DNA from 2 places in the Listeria rocourtiae subsp. hofi genome. Region 2 is predicted to be linked to the other one. Evidence: riboswitches for the same ligand, from Rfam matches in the RefSeq annotation. Region 2 holds a riboswitch; the other holds the start of a gene.

Region 1 (8,480 bases), on a different contig from region 2:
AGATACGTGTCGAAATACTGGTACGACAGTGATTGTTATAACGCATAATACCGCTATTACACCCATTGCTGACCGTATTATTGAGATTAATAACGCCAAAGTTCGTGATGTCAAAATTCAGGCAAATCCAGTTTCGATTGACAGCATTGAATGGTAAGGAGAATCCGATGAAAAAAGCATTATGGAAAGACATATGGCGAGAAATCGCAAAATCTAAAGGCAGATTTATCTCGATTTTCCTACTAATCGCGCTCGGTGTTGCCTTTTTTGTAGGCCTGAAAGCAACTGGTCCTGATATGATTCACACAGCTGATAAATATTATGACTCACAGAATTTGATGGATTTACAAGTACAGTCCACGTACGGCATAAATCAAGATGACATCGCTATCTTAAATGGAATCCCTGGCGTTCGACAGGTCCAGCCTGGTTATACAGCAGATGTGATGTTGCAAGATTCGCTACTTATTACGAAGGTGTATTCTTTATCGCAAAATAATCTGATTAATAAGTATACGGTCGAGAAAGGCCGGTTACCGCGAAAAAGTGGTGAAATTGCGATTGATTCCATCAAGAAAGCCAACGATTACTATAAAATTGGTGATAAGGTTACGTTTGTGAATAGTGATGGCAGCGCTATGAAGGGCCAGTTCCATAAAACTACATTTACAGTTGTTGGGATGGTTTCTTCGGCGGCTTATATCGAGGAAGGAACTCGCGGTACTTCCAAGATTGGAAATGGACGCGCGGATATTTTTGCAGTTGTTCCTGAGGTGGATTTCGATTCAAAATATTACTCGACCGCACTTATGACGTTCGATAATACGGCGAAGTCAGAAGCTTATAGCGATGAATATGACTCGACGATTGAAAAGAATAAGTCACTCGTAAAAAAGGCACTTGCAGGACAGCCAGCCGCGCGCTTAAACGCGATTCAAGAAGATGGTCAGGTGAAAATCGATGAGGGACGTCAAAAAATCGCGGATGGCCTTGCTGAAATCGAGAAGAACCAGCAGAAATTAAATGAGGCGCGCGCGAAGTTAGATCAGGGCTGGGCGGAGTATTACAACGGAAAGCGTGAGCTTGAATCCAAACTTGCAGACGCTCAAGCAGAAATTGATAGAAATACCGCCAAACTCGCGCAGGCTAAGAAAGATATTGCAACAGCGGAACGCAAAATTGCAGATGGTGAGGCGCAGATTGAAGACGCAGAATTGCAGTTGAACGAGGCGCAATCAGAACTTGAAGATGGGCAAATGACACTTGATGAAAACAAGGAACAACTCGCAATGGTTCAACGCTTATATGATGTAGTGAAAGACTACACCATTGGCGATATTCCGATTGCTGATTTAGATAAGGAAACACAACAGGAAATTATTGATAATGCGAACGCGTTTGATCCCGAACTTGGTGGATATATCCAATCCTATTTTGATGGCACACTTTCAGAAGCACAACTAAATCGCCTGAAAAATGAGGCCTCGAATCAACTTGCGATGGCTAATAAAGAAGTCGCAGATGCACAAAAAGAAATTAACCAAAATCGCCAGCTACTCGCTGACAAACAACGGGAACTAGCTATTAAAAAACGCGAACTTAATGAAGCGAAGGATAGATTAGCTCAAGGCAAAAAGGATTACGCAGATGGTATGGCACAACTAAATGTTGGGAAACAGAAGCTTGCCAATGCAAAAGTAGCTGGTGACGCTAAACTTGCGGACGCAAAAGCCGAACTAGACGCTGGGGAAGCGACCTATGCGGCAAATTTAGCAACTTTTGCAGCAGGGAAAAAGAAGGCTCTTTCGGAAATTGCTACATCGAAAAAAGACCTCCAAATTGCGCAGGAAAAACTGGACGCGCTAGACTTACCGAAGTATTTTATTAGTGACAGGACGGATAATCCAGGTTATACGGAATATAAAGATAATGCAGATCGGATTGCATCGCTTTCCACCGCCTTTCCTGTTTTCTTCTTTTTGATTGCAGCACTTGTTTGTTTGACAACGATGACGCGAATGATTGAAGAGCAACGAACACAGACTGGTACGTTAAAAGCGCTTGGTTATAGCAACGTTGATATTATCGCTAAATTCCTCGTATACGGGTCGCTTGCCAGCCTTACGGGAACTATGATTGGGCTCATAATTGGGTTTCAAGTATTTCCACAAATCATCTTTGTGGCTTACGGCTCACTTTATAATTTACCGGCGCTTGATATTTCTTGGTATTGGAGTTACAGCCTGATTTCACTTGCCGTGGCGCTGTTTTGCACCACTTTGACGGCTTTCGTATCATGTCGCGCCGAATTACGAGAAAACGCGGCTTCCCTGATGCGTCCAAAAGCGCCGAAAAACGGGAAACGAATTTTGCTGGAACGGGTACCTTTCATTTGGAAACGAATGAATTTTACGAGTAAAGTGACGGCCCGAAATATTTTCCGCTATAAGCAACGGATGCTGATGACAATTCTTGGTGTGGCTGGCTGTACAGCGCTTCTGCTCACTGGATTCGGTCTCAAAAACTCAATTGGTGATATCGTTCCACTACAATACGACCAAATTATGAAGTATGACGCGGTTGTCGTATTAGATAGTAATGCAACAAAAACGCCTCTTCAGGATTACAACACGATTATCGATAACACACCAAATATCAAAAGTGCACTTGATGTTTCTCAAAAAAATATGACGGCAATCGAAAAAGGCGTGGCAAATCAAGGCGCCACGCTCATTACACCAAAAACACTAGACAATTTTAGCAACTATGTCGTGCTACGCGATCGTAAAACACATAAAACCGTTCCACTAACCAATGATGGTGCAGTTTTATCAGAAAAACTCGCTAAGTTGTATGGCGTCAAACCAGGCGACTCACTAACTATCAAAGACGGCGACAATAATAGTTACAAAATCAAGGTCACGGGCATCACAGAAACCTACGCCATGCACTATATCTACATGACGCCGACGTATTACAACCAAATTTTCAATAGCCAGCCGGAATATAACACACAGCTTCTTCTGCTTAACAATACAAATCAAAAGTGGCAGGATAACTTTGCAGAGAAGCTACTTAAAAATCCAGCCGTGCTCGCTGTCACATATACAAATACTGCAAGCAACGCATTTGGAAGTACAATGGATAGCCTTGACGTCGTGATTGTTGTCCTAATTATTTCAGCCGCAGCGCTCGCCTTTATCGTTCTTTACAACCTGACTAACATTAATGTTTCCGAGCGAATTCGCGAACTTTCAACCATCAAAGTACTCGGTTTTTATCCAAAAGAAGTCACGATGTACGTCTATCGTGAAAATCTCATTTTAACCATGATGGGCATTGTCGTCGGCTTTGTTCTTGGTACTTTCCTGCATCGTTTCGTCACCTCAACAGCAGAAGTTGACATCCTGATGTTCAGCCCGACTATTCACGCGATGAGTTACGTTTACGCCGCGATATTAACGCTGCTATTCTCAACGCTCGTCATGATTGTTATGCACATCAAATTAAAACGTGTAGACATGATTGAAGCTTTAAAATCAGTAGAATAAACATGAGCGACTTTTCTCCGTTTTCAAGAAAAGTCGCTTATTCTCATTTAAAATTGGCAACTGTTTGCGCTATATTTTCCGAACGAGTAATTGCCGAGATAACTGCCACGCCTTGTGCTCCAGCCTTCCTAATCTCTTTCATTTGTCCTGATGTAATTCCGCCGATTGCAACCATTGGCAAAGTAATTCCAGACTGGCGAATATCGCGTAGCAATTCCAAACCAGTCGTCGGTTTTGCATCAACTTTCGAACTCGTCTCAAAAATTGGTCCAACACCAATGTAGTCCAATTGCTCATACTTTGTTGCGTTCTTTGCTTGTTCTAGCGTATTGACAGAAAGCCCAATTTTCATTTTTCCAGCACAGCTTGCAATTACATCCGAAATCGCCATATCATCCTGCCCCACATGAATACCATCCGCTCCAATCTTTAGTGCCAGCGACACATCATCATTGATAAAAAAAGGAACGCTATACTTGCGACAAAGTTTCTGACATGATTTAGCAAGCAGTTCGATTTCATCAGGATTCGCAAGCTCTTTTTCACGAAATTGATAGCAGGTAATACCTGATTGCAGCGATGTTTCCAAAATTGGTAGTAGCTTGTCCCTAGGAACATCTTGCGTCCCAGCGATAAAATAGATTTTTAACATGTCACGTATTCTCCTTCCGATGCGCCCAATGATTAGTCGGCCCATGTCCATGGCCAATATAAATCGGATCCGAAATAGCACGCGTGATAAATGCTTTTGCTGTACGAACCGCGTATTCCGTCGTTGCACCTTTTGCAAGTTCAGCCGTTATACATGCTGAAAAAGTACAGCCCGTTCCATGTGTGTGCTCCGTGTCTATTCTTTTCGCCTCTAGCCAAAATGCTGCATTCTCATCTAAAACATAATCTCGTGATTCTTGCTTATTCTCACTATGCCCACCTTTGATGATAACCGTCTCAACGCCTAATTTTTGAATTTGTTTCGCGGCTTTTTCGATTTGTTCTATACTTCTTATCCTCATACCTGTCAGCGCTTCTGCTTCGGGAATGTTCGGCGTTACAATCGATGCGAGTGGCAGCAAATTTTGGCGAATAGACTTAATCGCATCATCATTCACGAGCGATGCGCCCCCTTTAGCTATCATAACAGGGTCAACGATTAGCGGACCCCAATTGAAGCGCCGTAATCTAGAAACAACAGTATCAATCGTCGCCTCATCCACCAACATGCCCGTTTTGACAGCTGTAATCGAGAAATCATCATTTAGCGCCTCCATCTGTGACGCCAGAATATCAACTGGAATTGGATGAATCGCACGAACGCCTAGCGTGTTTTGTGCAGTAATCGCCGTAATTGCCGACATCCCAAAGACACGGCGCTCCTGAAATGTCTTAATATCCGCTTGAATCCCAGCCCCACCGCCACTATCAGACCCTGCAATCGTAACTGCTTGTGGAAATATCATTGCGGAACCTCCTCTATCTGTGCCACTTTTTCCTGATTATGTCCGTCCCATACTGCCAACTCATCGATAAATGCAACGCGGAAAGAAGCTGGCAATCTCCGCTCTAATCTTTTCACAGCATACTCCGAAGCAATAGCATAACTCGCTGATGCCACAACAACCGCATCCAAATAATCATCTGTGACACCAACAAAAGCACCAATCACACAACTCAATAAACAACCCGAACCCGTAATTTTCGGTAAAAGTTCATCTCCATTTTCAATCGTTATCACACGCTTGCCATCCGAAATAGTATCCACAGCGCCACTAATCGCCACAATAGCCCGGTATTCGCGTGCCACTTTTAAAGCAATCTCCGCCGCTTGCGAAGCATCTCCAAACCCCGCATCAACACCTTTCGCCTGCCACGAAATACCAGCAATACTCGCCAGCTCTCCCAAATTCCCACGAATCACAGCAAACTGTATCTCCTTTAATAATAACTGCGCCGTCTCTTGCCTAAATGAAGTCGCACCAACACCTACTGGGTCCAGAACAACCGGTTTTCCAGCCAGATTTGCCGCTTTTCCAACAGCCAACATCGACGCCACCAATCCTCTATCCAGCGTGCCAATATTAATTACGACTGCATCTGCCATTCCGCCAAGTTCAGCCATTTCTTCAATAGCCACCGCCATAATCGGAGACGCCCCTATCGCCAGCAAACCATTCGCTGAGTCATTCGCCACCACAAAATTCGTAATCGTATGCACCAACGGATTTCGCGTCCGTACCTCCTCAATAAGATGCCAATTCGCCATCCAAATCACCTCTCCCATCCCACGTTTTCTGCTTGTATGCCATATCCCAAAACGCCAATTCCGCGTAACTACTAATCCGAAAAGCCTCCCGCAACTCCACCAAATCATCATCCGTCAACCCAGTCGCAATCCTGTCCAGCAAATCCATCTGTCGCTGCAAGCCTTCCGCATAGCCCGCATCCTGATAAATCTCCATCCAAGACTGATACAACGGCTCCGGGCTAACGTAATCCGCGTACTGCTCACCAATTTCCCAGTACAACCAATAACACGGCAAAATTCCCGCTAAAATACGGCCCAATGAGTGCGATCCTGCCAACCGATACATATGTGATGTATAATGATAAGCCGCCGGGCTCGCCACAACCTCAATCAAATCCGCCGTCCCAATACCCACATAAGGATAAAATTTTTCCCGCATCACAAGCTCCGACTTCTCCAAAGACGCAAGCGACTTGCTAAGCTCCATCATCGCTACGTAATCATCCGCATAAGCAACCCCCAGCGCAATCACCTTCACATAATGCGTCAAATAATAATGATCCTGCAATAAATAGTAACGAAACGCCGCCTTATCCAAACTCCCATCCACCAACTGCCTCACAAATGGATGATCCTTACTCTTTTGCCATACTTCCTGATTCTCCGCACGCAATACTTCCGAAAACCGCATCATTCCATCTCCTCCTTTTTTCATACAAAAAAACGCCTTCCCCGGCACTAGCAATAGCGCAAGAAAAGGCGTCATGATATTTACATCAAGTTCCCAATACTTCCCTACGCGAGTGCTAACTCAACAGGTTCAAAGGGTCCATGAATTAATATTCATATCTCGGTCTTAAGTAAGACTCCCCCAGTATAAGAGATTGGTTGCTACACAGGGTAAATCGGCGGCAAGCGTTCGCTTTCGCTCGATTTACAAAGCATAATTTTCATCCAACTAAAAAGGACAAAATATCGCTCTATCTTGTGTCGCACCCCAGTCTCCAACTATTCGTTTTTCACCACAAGTGTACCATAAATAAATCCGATTCTCCAAAAAATACGCGTTATCCACCGAAAAAATGGGTATGGAGGTACTAAGGGGAAACCAACGTAGAGAGGATGGGAAGTCAAATGACAATCTATCATAGGATTTTAGTAGGTGTGGACGGCTCCAATGAAGCGGAAGAAGCTCTAAAACGAGGTATTCAAATTGCAAAAAGAGACGGAGCAGTACTCGGAATCGGCTTTGTCGCAGATGTTCGTCGAATCGCGCCACTTATCGATTACGAGCAAACATACGCAAAAAAAGCCAAAGAATACGGCAAAGGTCTTGTCGAAATCTATAAAACCGAAGCAGAAAAACTCGGCGTCGAAAATGTAGAAACATTCGTCAAATTTGGAACGCCAAAAACAACTTTTGTGAAAAAATTTATCAGCAAATTCGAACCCGATTTAGTACTTGTCGGATCTACCGGATTAACGCCAACCGAAGAGTTTATCATGGGTAGCGTATCATCCTATATCGCCTCTCATGCACCATGTGACGTTATCATCGTCCGAGGAAAAAACTGGCGCGACCGCAAAAAAGTCGAATAACCAATAAAACCAAGTAGGTAGGTATTCTCTGCTTGGTTTTATTATGCTATACTACCTGTTATACAGTAACCAAGAAAGAAGGCTCATACCAACATGCAAAGCGGAAAAAAACAAACAACCCTCTACCTACTACTAGTTCTCGTCATGGCAAGCTGGGGACTAAACGTAACCGCAACTAAAATTCTAGTCTCCCATTTCCCGCCTATCACAATGACATCCTTTCGAATATTTACAGCCGCAATCGCTGTCTTCCTTTTTTTATTGGCCATCGGAAAATTCAGACTCCCGACACATCGCGAATTTTTATACATATTTGCAGGAAGTCTGTTCAATATTTTTCTACATCACTACTTCCTAGCATCAGGTCTAACCATGACTACAGGGACAAATGGCGGCCTTATCTTAGGAATCGGTCCAATTCTAACCGCTATATTAGCCGTTATTTTTTTACGTGAAGCCATTTCTATGCCACAACTAATCGGCCTTGTATCTGGACTTTTCGGCGTTTCGCTCATCGTGCTGACTGGTGGGCAAGGACTCTCAGGTGCCTCATTAGGAGACATCTACGTCTTCATCGCAATCCTATCCCAATGTTTTAGCTTCATCATAATCAAACGCATCTCCGGCTCGCTCGACCCACGTCTAATGACCGCGTATATGCTACTAATCGGCTCCATTTTACTATTTTTCACAAGTCTTATTGAAGAACCAGGCGGCCTCGCCCAAATGAGCGGTCATTCACCATCTATGTGGCTACTATTCCTCACCTCAGCTTTACTTGCAACAGCATTTGGAAACTTAATTTATAACTTTGCAGTCGGACAAATCGGCCCATCCCAAACAGCTATTTTTATGAATCTCAATCCATTTTTCTCGCTCATCGGCGCGGCCTTATTTCTAAATGAACAAATCCGTTTAATGCAAATTCTTGGCTTTATTCTAATTATCATTGGTGTCATACTAGGATCTGGTGCCTTACCTGAGCTCATTCGTGCTAGAAAAAGAGTCCGAAATCCCCAATCGAGTAGGAGGAGCCGTTAGGCTCCGACCTCTCACACCACCGTACGTACCGTTCGGTATACGGCGGT
Region 2 (23,383 bases):
TCGATTTCTGAACGTTTTGCAAAAGATGCAGTGGCACATGGCGCAATTGTAGTCGATAATACGAGTGCGTTCCGGATGCATCCAGATGTACCGCTTGTTGTTCCTGAGGTGAATCCTGAGGCGTTGCGTGAGCACAAAGGCATTATTGCGAATCCGAACTGTTCGACAATTCAAATGGTCGCAGCATTACAACCGATTCGCGCAGCTTTCGGCTTAAACCGGATTATCGTCTCGACATACCAAGCTGTCTCTGGTTCTGGTATTCAAGCAATTGAAGAGTTGCAAACGCAATCTCAAGCTATTTTGAATGGAGAAGATTTTACGCCTGCTGTGATGCCGGTAAAAGGCGATAAAAAGCATTTCCAAATTGCGTTTAATGCGTTGCCACAGATTGATGTTTTCACGGATAATGACTATACATACGAAGAGATGAAGATGGTCAATGAAACGAAGAAAATCATGAGCGATGCGTCAATGAAAGTTGCGGCAACGTGTGTGCGTATTCCAGTTATCACGGGACATTCGGAGTCGGTTTACATCGAAGTGGATCAGGATAATGTCAAAGTTTCTGAGATTCAAGAACTTCTGCGCAATGCGCCTGGTGTTGTTTTGGAAGATGATACGGCGAATCAAGTATATCCGCATGCGGCGAGTTCTGCTGGTAAAAAAGAGGTTTTCGTTGGGCGGGTTCGTCATGATTTAGACGATTCGAAAGGATTCCACATGTGGATTGTATCGGATAATTTACTAAAAGGCGCAGCGTGGAATTCGATTCAAATTGCTGAATCTTTAATCGAGCAAAAAATCATCTGAAAAACGCGAAATAATTGAGGTGTAACGAATGAAAATTATCGTGCAAAAATTTGGTGGGACTTCCGTTCAAAACGAGGAGTCCCGCCAGCTTGCATTTAATCATTTACAAAGTTCAATCGATCAAGGCTATAAAGTTGTTGTTGTTGTTTCGGCAATTGGTCGATTAGGTGATCCTTACGCGACGGATACGTTGCTGGAACTCATTGGGGCGAAAGAAACGCGGTTGTCATTACGTGAACAAGACATGCTGCTTTCTGTTGGTGAAACGATTTCTACAGCGGTTTTCACGAATATGCTTTTAGAGGCTGATATCAAGGCTACGGCGTTTTCAGGGGCTCAAGCTGGAATCAGGACATCCGGTGAATACACGGCGGGCAAAATTTCTGAGGTGGATGTGACGCGATTGCGCCAGACATTGGAAACCGTCGATATTGTTGTCGTTGCAGGTTTTCAAGGTAGTGCGCCAAATGGTGATATCACAACGCTTGGTCGTGGTGGAAGCGATACTTCTGCTGCAGCGCTTGGCGTAGCACTTGCCGCCGAAAGGATTGATATTTTTACGGATGTTGATGGAATGTACACAGCCGATCCGAGAATTGTTAAAAATGCGCGTTCTTTGCCGACTGTGAGTTATAATGAAGTTAGCAACATGGCTTATCAAGGTGCCAAAGTGATTCATCCACGTGCTGTTGAGATTGCGATGCAGGCCAAGATTCCGTTGCGCATTCGTTCGACATATTTAAAGGGAGAGGGCACACTTGTTACGTCGCAAACCGATGTTAGCGGTCGTTTTGATGTGAAGGAGCGCCTTGTTACAGGGATTGCACATGTGACGAATTTGACGCAGCTTCGTGTTAAGACAGACCATGTCCATACCCAGCAGGAAGCCTTCGCAATTTTGGCGGAAGCAAGTATTAGTTTAGATTTTATTAATATATCGACAAACGAGATTGTATTTACCGTACCAGAACAAAAGCGTGAACACGTGTTGGCACTCTTGAAGGAAGCATCTTACGTGGCCGAAACGACCGAGAATTGCGCGAAAGTTTCCATCGTTGGAGCGGGAATCGCAGGTGTACCAGGAGTTACCGCTAAGATTGTATCTGCTTTATCCAGTGAAAACATCGCTATTTTGCAGTCAGCAGATAGTCATACCACAGTTTGGATTCTAGTTGAAGAAACGGATTTAATCGCCGCAGTAAATGCACTTCATGACGAGTTTTGCATTGAAAATGAATTGGAGGAGGAATAACATAATGGATTTTGGAAAAGTAGTGACAGCCATGGTGACGCCGTACAATTCTGAGAAAGATAAAGTGTGCAAAAAAAGAATTCACCGTTTAGTCAACCACCTCATTGAAAATGGTTCAGATGGGCTAGTAGTAGCAGGTACAACGGGTGAGTCCCCAACTATTTCGCACGATGAAAAGATTAAGTTGTTCAAGCAGGTCGTGGAAACAAACCAAGGACGCGCTAAAATCATTGCAGGAACTGGTTCGAATAATACGGCGGAAACAATCGCTTTTACGAAAGAAGTAGAAGAAATCGGCGGTATTGATGCTGTTCTAATCGTGGCACCGTACTATAATAAACCAAACCAAGCTGGTCTGTACGCTCATTTTGCGGCAATTGCAGAGGCGACGACGTTACCAGTAGTCATTTATAACATTCCGAGTCGATCGATTGTAAATATAGAACCAGAAACGATTATTGAACTATCCAAAATTGAGAACATTGTCGCAGTAAAAGAATCTAGCGGTAATTTTGATAACATCACAAAAATTATTGCAGAAACTAGTGATGATTTTACGGTTTACAGTGGTGATGATAGTTTTACATTGCCGATTTATGCACTTGGTGGAGCGGGTGTTATTTCAGTTGCGAGCCACATTATCGGGCCTGAAATGCAGACGATGCTTCGCGCTTTTGACGAAGGCGATACGAAGAAAGCAGCAGAAATTCATGGTAAGCTAGTGCCGTTAATGAACACGCTATTCATCGCTCCGAATCCAGCTCCGGTGAAACATCTGGTTAATAAATTAGACATTGATGTTGGGCACTTACGATTACCACTCGCGCCATTAACAGACACAGAAATTACAAAAATTGAAGCAGCATACAAAAATTATTTGAAATAAGAGGAAGGAGGAATAACTTTGACAATAAAAAAAGCAAAACATATTAAGATTATCCCACTTGGCGGTGTGGATGAAAGTGGCAAGAATTTATACGTAGCTGAAGTGGATGAATCTCTTTATATTATGGATACAGGCTTGATGTTCCCAGAAGACGAATTGTTGGGCATCGATGTCGTTATTCCAGACATTAAATACTTAGAGGATAATCAAGACCGGATCGAGGCTATTTTTCTAACGCACGGTCATGAAGATGCAATCGGAGCTTTACCATACGTTTTGGCCAAAATTAAGGCGCCAGTTTATGGAACAGAATTGACAATTGCACTTGCTAAAGCAGCATTAAAAGAACATAAAAAAGTTCGCTTCAACGACTTCCATATTGTTGATGGAAAAACGAAATTATCATTCCCAAATATCGATGTAGAATTCTTCCGTACAACGCATTCAATTCCTGATTCTGTCGGTATTATTTTAAATACAAGTGAAGGCGCGATTGTCTATACAGGCGATTTCAAATTTGATCAATCCGCAAAACCAGGATATGAAACTAGCCTAGGTCGTATCGCTGAAATTGGTGAAAAAGGTGTGCTTGCATTACTTTCTGATAGCTCTGAGGCAGAACATGCCGGTGCTACATCAAGTGATAGTCTTATAGATGAGGAAATTCGCCACGCTTTTCATTCTGCACCAGGGCGTGTTATTGTAGCGTGTGTGGCTTCTAATCTCGTTCGTTTACAACAAGTTTTGGACGCATCATTTGCGACAAATCGTAAAGTTGCAATCGTAGGGAAAGAATTGGAACGCGTTTTTGATATTTCGGTAAAATTGAACAAGATTCAGTTGCAGAGCGAAGAACTTGTTGTGCCATTAAAAGAAGCGAAAAAGCTACCAAAAGACAAACTTGTCATCATTGAAACAGGTAATCTTGGTGAACCAATTCAATCATTACAACTGATGACAAAAGGTAAGCATCCAAAAATAAATGTCGAAAAAGGCGATACAATCTACATCACATCGACGCCATCCCCGTCATCAGAAACTATTTTAGCGAAAACGATTGATATGCTATACAAAGCAGATGCAACTGTATTAACGATGAACAGAGATTTATTTGTATCCGGTCACGGCAGTCAAGACGATTTAAAATTAATGTTAAACTTAATGAAACCAAAATACTTCATCCCAGTTCACGGTGAGTATCGGATGCTGATTGCACACGCTAAACTAGCATATCAAGTCGGAATCCCGAAATCAAACGTATTCGTAGCCGGAAAAGGTGAAGTTATCGAATATAAGAATGGTCGCATGAGCGCTGGAAACCGAGTGTTTGCAGGGAATACATTGATTGACGGACTCGGTGTAGGAGATGTTGGGAATATCGTACTGCGCGATCGTAAACTATTATCAGAAGATGGTATTTTTATCGTTGTTGTTACATTGAACCGTAAGTCCAAAGCGATCATCTCTGGACCGGAAATCATTTCAAGAGGTTTCATCTACGTTCGTGAATCTGAGCATCTATTGGAAAAATCATCCGAAGTCGTAACAAAGATTGTCGAGAAGAACTTACAAGATAAAGAATTCGAGTGGGCGAAACTAAAACAAGACATCCGCGACCAATTGAACCGATATTTATTCGAACAAACGAAACGTAGGCCAATGATATTGCCGATAATAATGGAAGTGTAGGGAAGTGCTGAAACGGCCCGTTCAGCTCCGACAAAAACTGGAGCGGCCGCAGTAAAAAGCCGACCTAGCTTTTTGCGGAGGGCGTGAAGTATTCGAGGAGTTGGCTGTTGAAGTTGGATCCGGAGTTGCTGAGCATGACATAGAACATGGATTACATGCTCACTTCGTTCTCATGCATATTGAGGTTCTAAATCAGCAAAAAACGCTACTTAAGAACCACAACATAGGGGGCGCAGTGAAAACCCTCTTTTGGTTTTTGCGGAGGCCACGAAATTTCCGAGAGGCTGGCTGTTGGAGCTGGATCCGGAGGCGCCAAACCAAAAAGGTATAAAATCCAAAATCGGATTTTATACCTTTTTCTTTACTCATTTTCCAAGTAATGCTTCATCCTTTCCTCAAACTTAGCATCACTCCAAATCTCACCACAACTATATTCCGCCACAGCCTTTGCAACTGCCATTGATACATCAAATAATTCAGAAACTGCAGGGAGCAGTGTATCGTCACGCGTATCAAAAGAGCCAATTGCTTCCGCTGCAACAGAAAGCATCCCTGTATCAATCTGCGTAGCACCGCCTAAAATCGCACCTAAAGCAAGCCCAGGATAAGCCAACGCATTATTGGCCTGCGCAATCCGATGTTGCTTCTCCTTAAAAATCACGTCTGCAAAAGGGCTTCCAGTTGCAACTAAAGCTTTACCATCCGTCCAATCAAATAAATCTTGAGGTTGCGCTTCAGCCAAAGTAGTTGGATTTGAAATCGGAAAAATAATAGGTACTTCACAAAAACTTGCCATCGATGTCACAATTTCTTTCGTAAAAGCACCTGTGGCAGTCGATGTCCCAATTAAAACAGTCGGATGAAGCGTAGCAACCGCCTCTGCCAAAGAAAGCCCAGCCAAGTCCTTTTGCTCCGAAATCAGTCCATCTTTTCCAAAGAAGTAGAAACTGGAATTCGCCTCATCAGTTGTCAAACCTCGATCTATTAGCCAATCCTTTATCTGCGACGCAATCCCAAGCCCAGCACTTCCAGCCCCAAAAATAAAAATTCGTTGCGCATGGAGATTGGCTTCGATCCGCTTAAATGCTGCACTAAGCGCTGCTAAAACAATAATCCCAGTCCCTTGGATATCATCATTAAACGAAAATAAGTCTACATATCTTTGCAATAACCTGCTCGCATTTTTTTGCCCAAAATCTTCCCAGTGAAGTAGGGCATTTGGATAAAAATCCTGAATCTCGCGAATAAATGCTCCGATAAAATCATCATATTCCACGCCAAAAGCGCGTTTTTGACGTAATCCAAGATAGTATGGATCCGTTAATAATTCTGAATTATTTGTCCCAACATCAAGCATAACAGTCAAAATTCGCTCAGCTGGAATATCTGTGGCCACCGTATAAACAACACCTTTTCCAGCCACAATTTCACTACCACCAATACCCCAGTCGCCAATACCTAGAATACCTTCACCATCTGTTACAATCACGATATCAATTCGTGGATGCTGCGCTTTCACCATTGCCATCAAGTTAGATAATTCTAAAACCTGGTCTATCGAAAAATAAATACCAGCCGTTCCATCATAACAATGACTAAAGCGCTTAATTGGCTCGCTAATCGTTGGTGTATAAACAATTGGCAACAATACATCAAGATTTGCCCTAACCAGTGTATAATACAGATCCTTCCTTTGCTCACGAAGCGTACGCAAAAACAAATACTGTAAAAAAGCTGTCGGTAATTCTTGAACTCGCGCCATTTGCATCGCCATTTCCTGCTCTAAATTCAATACTCGGCTCGGTGAAAAAGGCGTCATTCCACGATTATCGCGTGCCTCTTTTGACCATTGAAGATTTGTCAGCAAACCATTTTTATTTTGCAAAATATTCACGTCATTTCTCTCCCTTAAGCGCTACTTTTTTAAGGCGTTCAACATCTTTTGCGGCTTCGGAAAGCGTCAAATTTTTCGTTTCTGGCGCCCAAGCAATCGATACAATCGTTCCAATAATGAGAATAACTGCAAGCCCCATTGTTGAAAATTGAATACCAAAACTTGCCGTTGTAATTGGCAGCAAGAAAGTACCCATTGCCGAACCTAATCTACTCATTGATGTTGCAAAACCAACACCTAGCGACCTAATCTCAGTCGGGAAACTCTCAGCAGGAAAGACACCAACCAAGTTACTAACTGCAGACATAATCAGTGTAAAGCCGGCAAAAACAACGATCATCAAGAAACTAGCGCTCGTTGGCAAGACGCTCAAAAGCACCAACATCACACTGAGAAAAATAAAAGAATAAATCAGGAAGCCGCGTCTAGAGAAGATAATTGTGAACCAAATACCAAGTACAGCCCCAACGATTAGGATTACATTAAGCAGTAAATCAGTTCCAAAATTCTCGCTAAGGCCCATCAAATTCAAAATCGACGGCAAGAAAGTATAAATTGCAAAGTAGGGAATAACAAGGCAAACAAAAAACAAACTATTAAAAGCCGTCCGTTTTCTCATATCCTTACTGAATAATGCCATGAAGCTACGTTTTTTAGTGGACTCCACCATCTCATCATCCAACATCACATTTGCTCCAACATGTTTCTGCACAATTGCAAGTGCTTCCTCTTTACGGCCTTTACTGATTAGCCAACGAGGTGATTCCGGCGTTCCAATTCGTAAAATTAAAATTAAGAAAGCAGGCAAAGCAGAAGAAGCCAGCATAATTCGCCATGCATCAGGACCTATTGATTGCATATAAAAGCCCACAAAGCTCGCCGCAACGTAGCCAAATGTCCATATCACACTAAACGATCCAAGCAAAACCCCACGATGTTTTCTCGGCGCAAATTCAGCAAGCATTGTATGCCCGACGCTATAGTCCCCACCAAGCCCAATTCCTAGTAACACGCGACATAAAAACAATTCTAATGGCGTATCCGCAAAAAACTGTAGCGCTGAACCAAGTGTAATAATAATGAAACTGGTCACAAAAATTTTTTGACGGCCAATATAGTCAGAAATCCAACCTAAAAGCAAGCTTCCTAAAAATAGACCAATTAGCGCCGAACTACCAATTAAACCAACCCAAAGATGCGTGAGTCCCATTTGTGGTTGAATGAGTGTTAAAGCAAAACCGATAACACCGATAATATAGCCATCTGTGAAATGGGCTCCAAACGTTAAACCAGCGATTTTAATATGAAATTTATTTAAAGGTGCGTCATCTAATCGAATCAAATTGTTCGTACTTGTCGACATAAGTAAATCCTCCTATTTCCTAAATGTAAGGGATTACAAAAACATTTTTGCTGGGGGATTAAAAAAGTTCGGATAGCGAAAAAATAATTTCACTATTCGCTCTCTATCCTACGACAAAATCACAAACTTTGTCAATACTTTATTTTTAGCAAGCATCAGATAGGCTATTGTTGCATTGAAGGGGATAAATTAGTTTGTGAATAATATATCAAAAAAGCAAGATAACGCAACTCCCATTTTTAGTGGACGGCGCGAATCTTGCTACTGAATTATTCCATACTTGTTTCACGGAGTATCGATGTTGTCATTAAATCACGATATTTTCTAATAATCGGTAATGCTTCGTTCATCTTGTCCTTAGTGAACCGAAAACCTGGTCCAGAAACGCTCAGCAAAGCAATTAACTGCTGATTTTGGTCCATTATCGGAAGAGAAAGCCCATTTTCAGCCGTTTCTAACTCGCCAAATACAGTTGCATAACCATTTTTTTGAATCAAAGCAATCTCGGCGCGGAGCTTGGCTGGATCAGTAATTGTACTCGGTGAATAACTCGTTAAATGCCCAGCGAGAATTGCCTCCAAGTCATCCTTTTCCAGCAAACTAAGAACAATTTTGCCACTTGAAGTGGAGTGAAGTGGCAGCTCAACATGGATATAATCAATGAGCTTTACTTGATCTTTAGGCACCAATTGTTCGATGGTTAAAGTCGTTGTTGTGAGTGGCAGGCTTAGATGCACGCTCTCATGAACTTCGGCGCACAGTTCTTTCATCAAGTGGTGCGTCCGGCGAATAAGAAACTGATGGTAATTATTCTTATTTGATAGCAAATAAAAAAATGTACCGACTGTATAAAGCTTTGTTTGCGCATTGCGTTCAATAAGGCTTTGCTCTGCGAGAGAATTAAGTGAGCGCCAAATGGTTGTACGGTTAAATCCCGTTTTGGCGATAAGATCATTAATCGAAAGTCCAATCTTACTTTCACTGATCATTCTTAATAATAAAAGCGCTTTATCAACGGATTGCACAGTAGAAATATTTTTTTTAGGTGAGTCTTCCATTATTTTTTTCATACTATTTATTATAGCTTTAAAAGCACATTTTTTCAATTTAGAGTCGTTGGGGCAGAGGCAAGTCAGGTTTTATTGCTAATAGTACGTGCATAAAAACACAATGTTGACGTTGCTTTTTTTCTGTCTTATAATAACTTTAAATTCAAATTAAGAAATATAAAATTCGTATTGTGAACAAAATAGTTGGGGGATTATTTTCAAAATGCGACTTTTATAGAGGTGAAAGTGTAGCTTACTGCATTTTTCGTAAGCGGTTTCTTTATTTGAACGCAATCAAAAGCAGAAATTTAAAGAAAGGTCGGACAGGAATAATGACTGAGACGGTTGAATCACGGATAGAACGAGATTATCTTGGTGAAGTAGAAATTCCAGCAAATCGGCAATACGGTATTTTGACGGCACGCGCAGTAACTAATTTATCTTTTTCTGGTACTTTACTATCTGGAAAACCAACTTTTATTCGGGCGATGCTAGAAGTAAAGAAGGCTGCAAGTTTAGTTAATATGGCGACCTCAGAGCTCAGTGTTGCAAAAGGAAGGGCAATTGTGACGGCGTGCGATGCGTTGATGGAAGCTGCTAATTGGGATGATTTTGTTGTTGATGCTTATCATGGGGGTGGTGGCATCGCGACGAATGTGAATGTAAATGAGGTGGTGGCGCACGTTGCCGGAATGGGCGTCGATGCAACGAATGATGTGAACGGTTCACAATCGACAGCTGACGCGTGTCATACGGCGCTATATATTGCGCTATACCGTGATTTTGAGCAGTTGGTGGCTAGTATGGATATTTTGAAATTGGAAATGACAGATAAGGTGGCTAGTTTTGCAGAAATCGATACGATTAGTCGAACTTGTATGCAAGATGGCATGCGCTTCAAGCAAGGTGAGCGTTTCAGCGGTTATAAGGAGGTTTTGGAGCGTCGCCAGCAAAAAGTGATAAATGCAATGCCGGCTTTGTTGACGGTGAATCTTGGAAAAACGGTGATTGGCTCGGGGACAGGTGCTAGTAAAGCATACCAAGCAGAAATAATGAACCAGTTGCGCGATGTGACTGGCTTAGAGCTTTGTTTGACGAAAAATGGTTTTGATACTGCACAAAATATTGATGCTATTACAGAACTAGCGGATATTTTGAAACTTTATGCAGAAACATTGCTAAAAATTTGTCAGGATTTGCGGTTTTTATCATCAGGTCCGGAGACGGGAATAGGCGAGCTTGTGTTGCCTGTTTTAATGGCAGGTTCTACATTTTTCCCAGGAAAGGTGAATCCTGTTATTCCGGAAACTGTGATGCAGGGCGCTTTTAGTATCATCGGTAAGGTGGAGACAATACATCTTTGCTACCGGCACAGCGATACCGATCTCAATGTGTTTGAACATATGGCGGGCATGCAATTGTTGGAAATTGTGACACAACTCCGTGAGATTGTGACGTTGCTTGCCGAACGCTGCTTGCAGGGATTGAACGTCAATGAATCGCGATGTACAGCGTATGCCAAGGCACTGATTCCAATCGTTGTGGATTTGAAAGAGCATTTTACGTATCGGGAAGTGCAAAATTTACTAGCTGAAAAGACGAGACAAGAACTATTAGAAATTTTAGAAGGAGTGGCGATAAATGATAGCAGAATTTAAGGGGATTGAGCAACCAAAATTGGAGTGGGCGAAATCGTGGTTAAATAGGCCGAAAAAAATGTACATTGGCGGTCAGTGGATCGAAACTTCACGGACGATTGAGTCGATTAGTCCGATTGATGGTACGGTGATTGGCTCAATCTATGCTGGCAGTGAGAAAGAAGTGGGGATGGCCGTGTCGAGTGCTAAAGCAGCTTTCGAAACGACTTGGAAAAAGGTGGCACGTAAGGAACGGGCAAAAATGATGCGTGACATTGCGCGTTTAATTTTAGAACATCAAGCAGAACTGGCAACACTTGAGTCGCTTGATAACGGAAAATTATACACCGAGTCATATCAAGATGATGTGCAGGAAGCAGCAGATTTATTTGACTATTATGCAGGATGGACGAATAAATATTACGGCGAAAATAATCCTGTTGAAGGTGATTTTCTAAGTGTGACGACGCGCGATCCAATTGGTGTTTGTGGGCAAATCGTTCCGTTTAATTTCCCAATCGATATGGCAGCTTGGAAATTGGCACCGGCGCTTGCAATGGGAAATACGGTCATCTTAAAACCGTCTGAGAAAACATCTTTTTCAGCTATTCGCTTATTTGAAATTATTGATGAGGCCCGCATTTTGCCAGCAGGCGTGATTAATTTAGCACTTGGAGATGGGCTTGTTGGTCAGGCACTAGCACGACACAATGATGTTGATAAAGTTGCATTTACGGGAAGCACTGAAATTGGGCGCGATTTAGTGCGTGCATCGGCTGAGTCTAATTTGAAGGCAGTATCACTTGAGCTTGGTGGCAAATCGCCAAATATTATTTTTGCAGATGCACCGGATTTGGATAAAGCGATTGAAACATCTTTTTATGGGCTTTTCACACACAAAGGAGAGAAATGCTCGGCACCAACAAGGTTAATTGTCCAAAATGAAATATACGATAAAGTGGTTGCAAAACTGGCGGAATATGCAGATAGCTATAAATTAGGCAATCCATTTCATCCAGATGTACAGCAAGGTGCGTCGGTTTCAGAGGCTCATATGGAGAAGATTCTTGGCTATATCGAGAGTGCGAAAGAAGAGGGCGGGACAGTTGCAGCTGGAGGATTCCGAGATATGACAGGAGATAATGCACGCGGGTTTTATGTTCGTCCGACAATTCTATCTGACATGAATAACACGATGAAAGCAGTGCGTGAGGAGATTTTTGGCCCGGTTCTTTGTGTGATTCCATTTGAAACGGAAGAAGAAGCTGTAAGCATCGCGAATGATACGACATATGGCCTTGCTGCTGGTTTTTGGACGAATGATGCTAGTCGCACACACCGTGTGGCGAATCAACTTGAGGCTGGGATGGTTTTCGTCAATAAATATGGTTGTTACGATTTTGCAAGCCCGTTCGGAGGCTGGAAACAAAGTGGTTGGGGCAAGGAATTCGCGGTACATTCACTTGCTGCTTACACGAAACAAAAAGCAATCTGGTTCGCTTATTAAATTTGACACGAGCGTCGATACCCGAATTGGAGTAAGGCGCTTTTCTAGGGGGATAAATCATGAAAATGAAAGCAGCGGTTATGACTAAATTAGGGCAACCGTTAGAAATTAAAACAGTGGACCTAGCCGATCCGAAAGAAACAGAAGTACTTGTAAAAATGAAAGCAACAGGTGTGTGTCATAGTGATTTAAATGCTTTTGAAGATGGAGCTACGCCAACACCGAGCATTTTAGGGCATGAAGGTGCGGGTATTGTTGAAAAAGTTGGGAGCGCTGTCACTGGTGTGAACCCTGGTGATCACGTGGCGCTAAACTGGGTACCATTTTGCGGTACGTGTGATTACTGTGCGGCAGGTACGCCGAATTTATGTGAATCTGCTTTTGGACCAATGTTTGATGGGACTTTACTCGATGGGACATCCAGGCTTTCTATTGATGGGGAGCAGGCTTACCATTATTCCTTATTATCAACTTTTGCGGAATATACAGTTGTCCCTGAAAAATCATGTGTAAAAATCCCTAAAAACATGCCTTTTGCAGAAGCTTCTCTTATTGGTTGTGGTGTAGCAACGGGATACAATGCTGCTGTGCGTGCTGCGGGCGTTACTCCAGGTTCAACTGTTGCTATTTTCGGTATTGGTGGGGTTGGCGTAAATGCGATTCAAGGTGCTAAAATTGCGGGTGCAGAAAAAATCATTGCATGCGATATTAAAGCTGATAATTTAGAACTTGCAAAGAAATTCGGCGCCACGCATGCAGTCAATTCGCTAGATAAAGATGTGATTGAGCAGATCCAATCGCTTAGCGGTAATCTTGGTGTTAATTTTGCTATTGATTGTTCTGGGAATACGATTGCGACGGAAACAGCATGGAAAGCTACACGAAAAGGTGGAACTACAGTTGTAGTCGGCGCGTTTCATCCAAGTAAACAAGTAGCGTTACCGGCAGGCGGTTTCCACCGAGTTGCGAAAACATTGCGCGGTAGTTTTTATGGTGATTCTCAGCCATTTCGTGATTTTCCAATACTTGCGCAATTGTACTTAGACGGAAAACTTAATTTAGATCACCTAGTTTTGCGAAAAATTAAGCTAGAGCAAATCAACGAAGCTTTTGCAGACTTCTACGATATTAGTGCAGTTAATGTGGGAAGAACGGTTATTGAATTTGCTTAAAAACAATGTAGACTAGAGCAGTAATGTTTTAGTCTTTTTTTGTCTTATTTGAGGGAGATATTTTATAAGATTTGCTGAAAAAGGCTACACGCTCGCAATACTTGCGTACATATTGAAAGCTCTAATGTTAAGTGAAAGATGCTTTATAAGAGCTGCTGAAGGATTACCTGCTCGCGAAGCTCGCATGCATATTGAAGCTCTAATATTCAGTGAAAGATGCTTTATAAGAGCTGCTGAAGGATTACCTGCTCGCGAAGCTCGCATGCATATTGAAGCTCTAATTCAGCAAAAGATGCTTTATAAGAGCTTCAACATATGTTATAGTACAATAATAACAATCAGGCAAGGAGAGTTAAAACATGGCCATTTGGTTAACATTAATGGGTGTCTCATTTCTAGGGTTCATCATCGGACTTATCATGCTATTCGCCCAATCACAACGCAAAATCGGCATTTTCGTCGTAACTGGGGCTAGTATTCTTATCATCATTTCTATTATCGGCGTATTTATTTCATTTGGTAATTACAGCAAGCTCCAAGAACAAGTTGCAAGTTATTCCTCTGATAGCAAGACTGGTAAAACGAAATCAGAAGGAATAGAAATATATAATGTGAATTGGCATAATAATGCGGATGGAATGGATAAGAAAATTTCAACCGTTACTGTCGAGAAGAAGGTTGTACATTCTACAATGGAAGATAAAGACATGCCAGGAACACTCACGATTGCAATCGAAATTAAAAATAACACAAAAGATGAATTGCTTACCTATCCGTTACAAGGTGAGCTAACAACAATCAATGGACAACAATTAGCTGCTGATATTATTTTATCAGATATTATTGATGGCAAAATGAAGCCGGGTGCTACAATAAAGGGGCGTATTGTTTTTCCGCTTGACAAACTGGATAAGGTTTCTGATATTCAGTGGTTCCAATTTTCATGGTCGACATATAATAAAGACAAGCTGATCAAAAGCGATACAGGACGACTTAATTTGAAAAAATGATAAATAGCGCTTCTTATCTGGGAAACCCGGTGGGAAGTGCTATTTTTGACTAGGAAATAAGCATTTTATGTATACAATCCGATTTTTTATCAGAATTATAGCGATGAATGGTATCTGCATTCTAAAAAATTTAGAGGAACGCCTATTCACAATGCTCATAAGTATATTGGGGCTGTGACTCATTGCATTTCGAACAGTCCCAACAAATAAAAAAGCAGTAGACGTGCCATAATACGGCGTCTCTACTGCTTTTTTCAACTTACTCCGTCACATTCAATGCTTCAGCAAGATACTCATCGTATGAAATTTCTTTATTATAGAACTGATCTTTTGAAAGGTTGATGATACGTGTCGCAACACTTTGCAAGAACTGGTGGTCATGTGATGCGAAAATCATCGCCCCTTTAAATTGAATCATCCCGTTATTTAGCGCAGTAATTGATTCCAAATCTAAATGGTTGGTAGGTTCGTCCATCAACAGCACATTGGCACCAGAAAGCATGTTTTTCGATAGCATACAACGAACTTTTTCACCACCGGAAAGAACGCGAACTTTTTTCAATACTTCGTCGCCACTAAACAGCATGCGGCCCAGGAAACCGCGAAGGAAAGCCTCGCTATCATCTTGTGGCGAATATTGGCGTAACCATTCTACAAGATTTAAGTCGTTCTCCTCGAAGAACTCTGAGTTGTCTTTAGGGAAGTAGCTTTGAGTTGTTGTTACACCCCATTTATATTCACCTTCATCAGGTTCCATTTCACCAGCAAGGATTTGGAAGAATACTGTTTTTGCAACTTCATCGTCACCAACAAGCGCAACTTTGTCATTACGATTGATGATAAAGCTCACGTTATCAAGTACTTTCACACCATCAATTGTTTTCGAAAGGTTCGTCACAGTAAGGAGATCATTCCCAACTTCTCGGTCAGGATTGAATTGTACGAACGGGTAGCGACGACTTGAAGGCTGAATATCCTCAAGTGTAATTTTATCAAGCATTTTCTTACGGCTAGTCGCTTGTTTTGATTTCGAAGCGTTAGCCGAGAAACGTGCGATAAAGGCTTCCAATTCTTTAATCTTTTCTTCTTTCTTCTTGTTGCGATCGCCCATCATTGTTTGTGCCAATTGACTAGATTCATACCAGAAATCATAGTTACCGACATACAGCTTAATTTTGCTGAAATCAAGATCGGCAATATGCGTACATACTTTATTAAGGAAATGACGGTCATGGGAAACTACGATAACCGTATTCTCAAAGTTGATTAAAAATTCTTCTAACCAATGAATCGCTTTAATGTCCAAATGGTTGGTAGGCTCATCCAGAAGTAAAATATCAGGCTTGCCGAATAGTGCTTGTGCTAGCAAAACTTTGACTTTTTCACTACCTGTAAGGTCTTTCATTAATTTATCGTGCAAGTCAGTCGTGATACCCAGTCCATTAAGCAAAACAGCAGCGTCAGGTTCTGCATCCCAACCATCCAGTTCTGCAAATTCACCTTCTAGCTCTGCAGCACGAATACCGTCTTCATCGCTGAAATCTTCTTTTGAATAAATCGCGTCTTTTTCTGCCATGATTTTGAAAAGTTGCTCATGTCCGCGAATAACGGTTTTCAAAACAACTTCTTCATCATATTGGAAATGATCTTGTTTCAAAACAGTTAAACGTTCACCAGCCGGAATATGCACGTTACCACTTTGTGAATCAAGCTCACCAGAAAGCACCTTTAAGAAAGTAGATTTCCCCGCACCGTTTGCACCGATTAAGCCGTAACAATTTCCAGGTGTGAATTTAATGGAAACATCTTCAAACAATTTTTTATCGCCAAAACGTAAAGATACATTATTTACAGTTAACATTTTCGTCCTCCCAAATTCGCGCGTTCTCAACTGAAATTTTCATATTGAATGCCAAAAACGCAATTACTCCTATTCTATCACGAATACTCATGCAATGAAAGAGCAGGGAACTGGACTTTCTAAAATATACTGCTATAATGAGAACCAGATAGTCAAATAAGGCGCCAAAGCTTACAAATCTTGGTGTATTGTTTGGGCATCCATGATTTGGGACTGAAATAGAATCCACTTCATGAATAGACGTTACCACAGGGGGGGCCTTGGCTGAGATTGATTTCTGATTTTTAGGAATCTGACCCTTTGAACCTGTTCGTTAATACGAGCGTAGGGATTGTGGCGAATGAAGTTATATCTGATTACATAAGTTTGATGATTTGACTCCTTTCTTCTGCGGTACGTTTTTTACCAAAAAAAGAAAGGGGTATTTTTATGCGTAATACGCGATTGTTAACAATGTTAGAATGTGCTATTTTTGCTGCATTAGCAATGGTTCTCAGCTTTATTCCCGTTGATTTCGGATCGTCATTTTCGGTATCTTTAGGCATGATTCCGATGTACATTATTGCGATTAGACGTGGCTTTTGGGCTGCTGGTTTTTCAGGACTATTGTGGGGATTGCTTCATTTTGTGACAGGGAAAGCTTATATTTTGAGCCCATTACAAGGATTTATTGAGTATATTGTTGCCTTCGCATTTATTGCTTTTGCTGGCGTGTTTGCGGTGCAAGTTCGTGGTTATTTGAAAGAGGAGAAGTTAGGCAAAGCGATTGGCTGGGCTTGGGGAACGATGGTTATTGGCGGCGTGGCACGGTATTTCTGGCATTATCTTGCGGGCGTCTTGTTTTGGGGAGCTTATGCTTTTAAAGGTTGGTCCGCGCAATTGTTTTCGATTGTGATGAATGGTGCGAGTTGTATCGCAACGATTATCGTGGCAGGAATCATTGTTACCATCTTGATGAAAATCTCACCAAGGCTTTTTCTGCCTAAATAATTATGGTGCTAAAAAAATGGCTTTATACTGCAATGCTCATGGCAATTTCTTTTGTAGGAAGTAGTTTTATCTCTGTACCAGTCGGTTTTGCAAAAATTGCTCCTGTACAACATTTGGTAAACTTGATTAGTGCTGTGATGCTTGGGCCAGGATATGCTGTAGCGCAAGCGTTTGGAACCTCTGTTTTGCGGAATCTCTTTGGAACAGGCACGATTTTTGCATTTCCTGGGAGTATGATTGGCGCGTTGTTCGCGGGGCTGCTCTACAACTATACGAAAAAGCTCTGGTTAGCAGCTGTCGGCGAAATGGTTGGAACGGGGGTTCTCGGTGCTCTAATATGCTATCTTATTGCTCGCCTATTTTTAACACAACAAATGACAATGTGGGTGTTTATTCCCTCGTTCTTCTTGAGTTCTCTCATTGGAGCGCTTATAGGCTATATTATTCTCAGAAAAATAGATACCAGATTAACACTTACAAATCGATTATTGTAAATAGCTTACGATGATTTCTTTACGTACTACAATGTAGATAGAAAAATTTTTTATAGCACACCGAAGCGCCTGCCTCCTAGCTAGAGATAGGCGCTTCTTTATTGGCCATATATAACAATATTTCTGCACCTACTTGATAGAGGTTTAAGTGTTATTTTCCGATTTTGGCAATTCAAATCTATATCTTTATCTGAATAAAAACCGCTATTTTTCCATGTGAATCTTGTTTTTTATAAGAAATTTCAAAAGTTCCCTAAATGCCTATGAGTAGTGCATTTGATGGAGCTTTTTTCTATTGGAATAGGCACATATGAGGCGTGCTCATTCGCTTTTTAATTTTGGTTACGTTATAATGTGGATTAGAAAGGGCTGTGTTATTTGGAATAGAATCAACTTTTTGATTTCTTACTCGCTATAACTGTGTTCTAATTTATACAACCAGTTAAAAGTTGAGAGGCGTTTATTCCCAACTTTTATTTCTTTTTATTGGTAAGTTTTTCCTTTTTTATAACAGAATGGAAATACATATATCGCGAGTCAAGGGTTATTTGATTCACAGCTTTCACCTAGCATTGTGCTAGTCAATTAAACTCGGAGGTGTCTAGATTGCTAAGATTTGAGCATGTTTCAAAAATTTACAAGGGCGGTAAAACAGCCGTCAATGATCTAAACTTAGATATTGAACGTGGCGAATTTATTTGTTTTATCGGGCCAAGTGGTTGCGGGAAGACAACAACGATGAAAATGATTAACCGCTTGATTGAGCCAACGAATGGCCAAATTTTTATTAACGACAAGGATATCATGAAGGAAGATCCAGTGAAATTGCGTCGTTCGATTGGGTATGTTATTCAGCAGATTGGGCTAATGCCACATATGACAATTCGCGAAAATATTGTACTCGTTCCGAAACTTTTGAAATGGTCGGAAGAGAAGAAAAATGAGAGAGCGGCAGAGCTGATTAAATTGGTCGATTTACCGGAAGAATATTTAGATCGTTATCCATATGAGCTAAGTGGTGGACAGCAACAGCGGATTGGTGTGCTTCGGGCGCTTGCTGCGGAACAAAATTTGATTTTAATGGATGAGCCTTTTGGTGCGCTTGATCCAATTACGCGTGATTCACTGCAAGAGGAATTTAAGAATTTGCAGAGAGAGCTTGGAAAGACGATTATTTTTGTCACGCATGACATGGATGAGGCTATCAAACTTGCGGATCGAATTGTGATTATGCGAGGTGGCGAGATTGTACAATTTGACACGCCGGATGAGATTTTGCGTAATCCTGCTGATAAATTTGTAGAAGATTTCATTGGGAAAGATCGCTTGATTGAGGCACGACCTAATGTGACGAATGTAGAGCAAATCATGAATAAGGCACCTGTTTCGATTACGGCGGATAAATCACTGCAAGCGGCTATCCAATTAATGAAAGAGCGCCGTGTTGATACGCTTCTGGTGACAGATGATCAAAATGTGTTGAAAGGAATTATTGATGTGGAGGCAATCGAGCATAATCGCAGGATTGCGACATCAGTTGTTGATATTTTGGACAAAAATGTTTTCTATGTGCGGAAGGATGCCTTGCTACGCGATACAATGCAGCGGATTTTAAAACGAGGCTTCAAGTATGTACCAGTTGTCGACGAGAAAAATCGTTTGGTAGGGATTGTAACGCGCGCAAGCCTTGTTGATATTGTTTATGATTCGATTTGGGGCGATTTAGAAGAAGCTGCGGCAGAACATGCGGAATCTGCGCAAGAGCTTGAAAAAGAAGAAGTACACGAGTAAAGTAGGAGGTTATTTTTAATGGACGCGATAACACAATTTTTTCAAGACAACGGCCATGACCTGCTAGTAAAAACGTGGGAACATCTCTATATTTCGCTTTCTGCGGTTATATTGGGGATTGTCGTGGCTGTACCGGTGGGCATTCTTTTAACACGCTCGCCAAAAATCGCTAATTTTGTAATCGGTATAGTTAGTGTGTTACAAACAGTACCATCACTTGCCATCTTAGCTTTTATTATTCCAATTCTTGGCGTTGGTAAAGTACCGGCGATTGTAGCATTGTTTATTTACTCTGTGCTACCAATTATGCGTAACACATTTATCGGCGTTCGTGGTGTGGATAAAAATCTCATTGAATCGGGGCGCGGCATGGGGATGACTTCTTGGCAACTAATCAAAAATGTCGAACTACCTAACTCAATTTCGGTCATTATGGCAGGTATTCGTTTATCCGCCGTTTACATCATCGCATGGGCAACGCTTGCCTCATACATTGGTGCGGGCGGTCTCGGTGATTTTATTTTTAACGGCTTGAATCTTTATCGCCCAGATTTAATTCTCGGAGGTGCGATTCCAGTTACAATTTTGGCGCTGTTAGTTGAATTTTTCCTAGGCAAATTAGAAGTTCGAATTACACCAAAAGCGATTCGTGCAGCAAAAGAGAATATGTAAGGAGGGACAGTAAAAATGATGAAAAAACCGCTCAAACTTGCCGCTGTCATCCTGCTTGGCGTATCACTCTTATCGGCTTGTGCCCTTCCAGGACTTGGCGGAAGCACAGATGGCACGATTAAAGTTGGGACGATGTCAACAACGGAATCACAGATTGTAGGCAATATTGTGAAGCAAATGATTGAACATGATACAGATTTAAAAGTAGAAATGGTGAATAATCTTGGTTCGTCTGTTGTGCAACACCAAGCGATGGTGAATGGCGATATTGATATTTCAGCTACGCGTTACACAGGAACCGATTTAGTTGGACCGCTTGGTGAAGAACCTATAAAAGACCCTGAAAAAGCAATGGAAGCCGTGCAAAAAGGCTTTTCGGAGCGTTTTGATCAATATTGGTTTGACTCATATGGTTTTGCGAACACCTATGCTTTTATGGTACGACAAGATACCGCTAAAAAATACAATTTGAAGACGATTAGCGATATGCGTCCAGTGGAAGATCAACTTGTTGCAGGGGTTGATAATTCATGGATGGAGCGAGCTGGAGATGGATATAAGGCATTTTCCAAAGAATATGATATCACATTCAAGAAAATTTTTCCGATGCAGATTGGTTTAATTTACACGGCGCTTAAGAACGATCAGATGGATGTGGCGCTTGGTTACTCAACAGATGGCCGGATTCCGACGTATGATCTTGTTGTCCTAAAAGACGATAAGCAATTTTTCCCGCCATATGATGCATCCCCAATGGCTACCAATGCTATTTTAAAAGAACATCCAGAACTAAAAACAACGATTAATAAACTAGTTGGCACGATTTCAACGGAAGAAATGCAAAAATTAAACTACCAAGCAGATGGCGAATTAAAAGAACCGTCTATCGTTGCCGAGGAGTTTTTGAAGAAACATAATTACTTTGAAAATAAATAAGGAGGTGTCGACAAAATGGAAACTTTTTCACAACTCATTGACTATTATCAAAACAATGCAACCTATGTCATGGAGGCATTCTGGCGACATTTCTTAATGAGTGTTTATGGTGTTATTTTTGCGGCAATTGTGGCGATTCCACTAGGTATTTACATTGCACGTAAGAAGAAACTAGCTGGTTGGGTTATTCAAACGGCGAACGTAATTCAAACGATTCCGGCCTTAGCTTTGCTCGCCATGTTGATGCTCGTAATGGGACTAGGAACAAATACAGTGGTACTTTCCCTATTCCTTTACTCCATCTTACCAATCCTAAAAAATACGTATACAGGCATTCAAAACGTAGATGGTGCGCTATTAGAGTCAGGAAAAGCGATGGGTATGACGAAGTGGCAAGTGTTGCGAATGATTGAAATTCCGTTAGCACTCTCCGTTATCATGGCGGGGATTAGAAATGCCCTAGTTATCGCAATCGGTGTTGCAGCAATCGGTACTTTTGTTGGAGCAGGTGGGCTTGGTGATATTATTGTCCGTGGAACGAATGCAACAAACGGAACGGCAATTATTTTAGCTGGGGCGATTCCAACAGCGCTGATGGCTGTTATGGCCGATGTGTTACTCGGTTGGGTCGAACGCAAATTAAATCCCGTAAAGAATAAAAAGAAAAAATTTGTAGAAGCATTATAAATAAAAGCGAACTATTATGACCTTAATCGGATTAATAGTTCGTTTTTGATTGGGTAAAAAATTTTTTTTGCAAAATAAATAATAATTGGTTCGGTTTTAGGGGGAGACTGCATGAAAACAAAGTTAATTATTATTCGTGGAAACTCTGGAAGTGGTAAAACAACCATCGCCAAACAGTTGCAGCATGAGCTAGGTCCAGGCACGCTAGTTGTTTCCCAAGACACAGTTCGTCGTGATATGCTGCATGTAAAGGACCGTCACGCCAATCCAAGTGTTGAACTTATTCGAATAATTGCAGAATATGGAAAAAACAAGAGTAAATATGTCATTGTAGAAGGTATTCTTGGTAAAGAAATATATCAAGATATGCTATATAAACTCATTCAGTTTTTTGATAACAACGCAGATGTCTATTATTTTAACCTTTCATTTTCCGAAACAGTAAAGAGACATCAAACCAAGAAAAATGCACATGAATTTGGCATTCAGAAACTCAAACAATGGTGGCTAGAAGAAGATTATCTAGGTGTCGAAAATGAAATAACACTCCCAGAAAAATTATCGGAAAACGAGATAATGACTCTTATTCTTAGAAACGGATCTAGGACATAAGCAAATAAAAAGTTGACATGTCACCTTTTGGTGTCGTATAATGAACACGACAACAAAAGGTGTCCTATTTTTGTGAATGAACATTAGAGAAGAAAAGGTGGTGTGTATGCTTAGCGAAAAAGGCCAAGTAAGAGATGTCTATGATGCTGTTGCCGATCCAACGAGGCGGAAAATACTTCAAATACTGAACGATGTAGAAGAATTGCCCTTATACGAAATAACGGTTCATTTTAATATGGGTCGCACAGCCGTCTCCAAGCATTTGGCTATTTTGAAAGAAGCCAATCTTGTGGTGGCGCGAAAAGTGGGACGTGAAACCAGATACCGGTTAAACGCCCAGCCATTACAGGAAATTCAAGACTGGGTATCGTATTACGAAGGATTTTGGAAAGAACGAATGTTAAAATTAAATCAATTATTGGAGGAACAAAACATGAAACCAGATGTATCATTAGATTTTAAGTTCACAAGCTCAGTAGAAAAAGTATGGAACGCACTAACAGACTCAGATATGCTCGCGAAATGGATTTGGAATAACGACTTCAAGGCAGTTGTAGGGCATAAATTCCAATTCCGCGCAGAGCCTTCTGAATGGTGGGACGGCATTGTCAATTGCGAAGTCTTGAATATCGATGAGCCAAATTCAATCACATATACGTGGGCAAGTGCTGGTGAAACGACTACAGTCACTTGGACAGTAACTAAAAATGCGGACGGCACCGTACAGTTACGCTTAGACCAAAGTGGCTTCAGCGAGGAAACAAAATCGCGTCCAGGTGCTATCGAGGGTGCGACCTACGCATGGACAGAGATGGGCAACAAGCTTGGCACCGTCTTGTCATAAGTGAGTGAACAGAGTGTGATTCTAAAAAATGGAATTACGCTCTTTCTTTGTGAGGAGCTATTCGCAGTTGAACTTACATAATGAGATATGCGATAATTGTGTTTAAGCGTCATGACTAGATTGGAGAATGGAGAAGATACGCTAATGAAAATAAATCAATTAATTGCGAACAATATTGATCATCTGGATACGGAATTACCAACAGAAAAATCGCTGGGAATCGC

The links. A riboswitch is a leader RNA that binds a small molecule or an ion and turns the genes downstream of it on or off. The one in region 2 is predicted to bind thiamine pyrophosphate.
Region 1: another riboswitch for thiamine pyrophosphate. It lies ahead of tenA (thiaminase II); the one in region 2 lies ahead of thiT (energy-coupled thiamine transporter ThiT).

What each region holds. Positions count from the first base shown of each region.
Region 1 covers NZ_CAUYTL010000006.1:8-8,487, reverse strand. Annotated here, with positions in the region: gene R8925_RS04520 (ABC transporter ATP-binding protein) at 1-157, shown strand, start outside; gene R8925_RS04515 (FtsX-like permease family protein) at 168-3,551, shown strand; gene thiE (thiamine phosphate synthase) at 3,595-4,212, opposite strand; gene thiD (bifunctional hydroxymethylpyrimidine kinase/phosphomethylpyrimidine kinase) at 4,205-5,008, opposite strand; gene thiM (hydroxyethylthiazole kinase) at 5,005-5,811, opposite strand; gene tenA (thiaminase II) at 5,789-6,487, opposite strand; TPP riboswitch at 6,569-6,676, opposite strand; gene R8925_RS04490 (universal stress protein) at 6,928-7,392, shown strand; gene R8925_RS04485 (DMT family transporter) at 7,486-8,433, shown strand.
Region 2 covers NZ_CAUYTL010000002.1:209,775-233,157, forward strand. Annotated here, with positions in the region: gene R8925_RS02400 (aspartate-semialdehyde dehydrogenase) at 1-813, shown strand, start outside; gene dapG (aspartate kinase) at 842-2,065, shown strand; gene dapA (4-hydroxy-tetrahydrodipicolinate synthase) at 2,070-2,951, shown strand; gene R8925_RS02415 (ribonuclease J) at 2,970-4,640, shown strand; gene maeA (oxaloacetate-decarboxylating malate dehydrogenase) at 5,002-6,534, opposite strand; gene R8925_RS02425 (MFS transporter) at 6,536-7,897, opposite strand; gene R8925_RS02430 (IclR family transcriptional regulator) at 8,167-8,955, opposite strand; gene R8925_RS02435 (lyase family protein) at 9,279-10,604, shown strand; gene R8925_RS02440 (aldehyde dehydrogenase family protein) at 10,588-12,090, shown strand; gene R8925_RS02445 (Zn-dependent alcohol dehydrogenase) at 12,150-13,262, shown strand; gene R8925_RS02450 (DUF4352 domain-containing protein) at 13,622-14,272, shown strand; gene R8925_RS02455 (ABC-F family ATP-binding cassette domain-containing protein) at 14,532-16,133, opposite strand; TPP riboswitch at 16,375-16,482, shown strand; gene thiT (energy-coupled thiamine transporter ThiT) at 16,563-17,123, shown strand; gene thiW (energy coupling factor transporter S component ThiW) at 17,126-17,617, shown strand; gene R8925_RS02470 (betaine/proline/choline family ABC transporter ATP-binding protein) at 18,224-19,408, shown strand; gene R8925_RS02475 (ABC transporter permease) at 19,427-20,080, shown strand; gene R8925_RS02480 (osmoprotectant ABC transporter substrate-binding protein) at 20,099-21,016, shown strand; gene R8925_RS02485 (ABC transporter permease) at 21,032-21,703, shown strand; gene R8925_RS02490 (AAA family ATPase) at 21,815-22,315, shown strand; partial or broken gene R8925_RS02495 (metalloregulator ArsR/SmtB family transcription factor) at 22,422-22,610, shown strand; gene R8925_RS02500 (SRPBCC family protein) at 22,749-23,159, shown strand; gene R8925_RS02505 (ATP-binding cassette domain-containing protein) at 23,304-23,383, shown strand, end outside.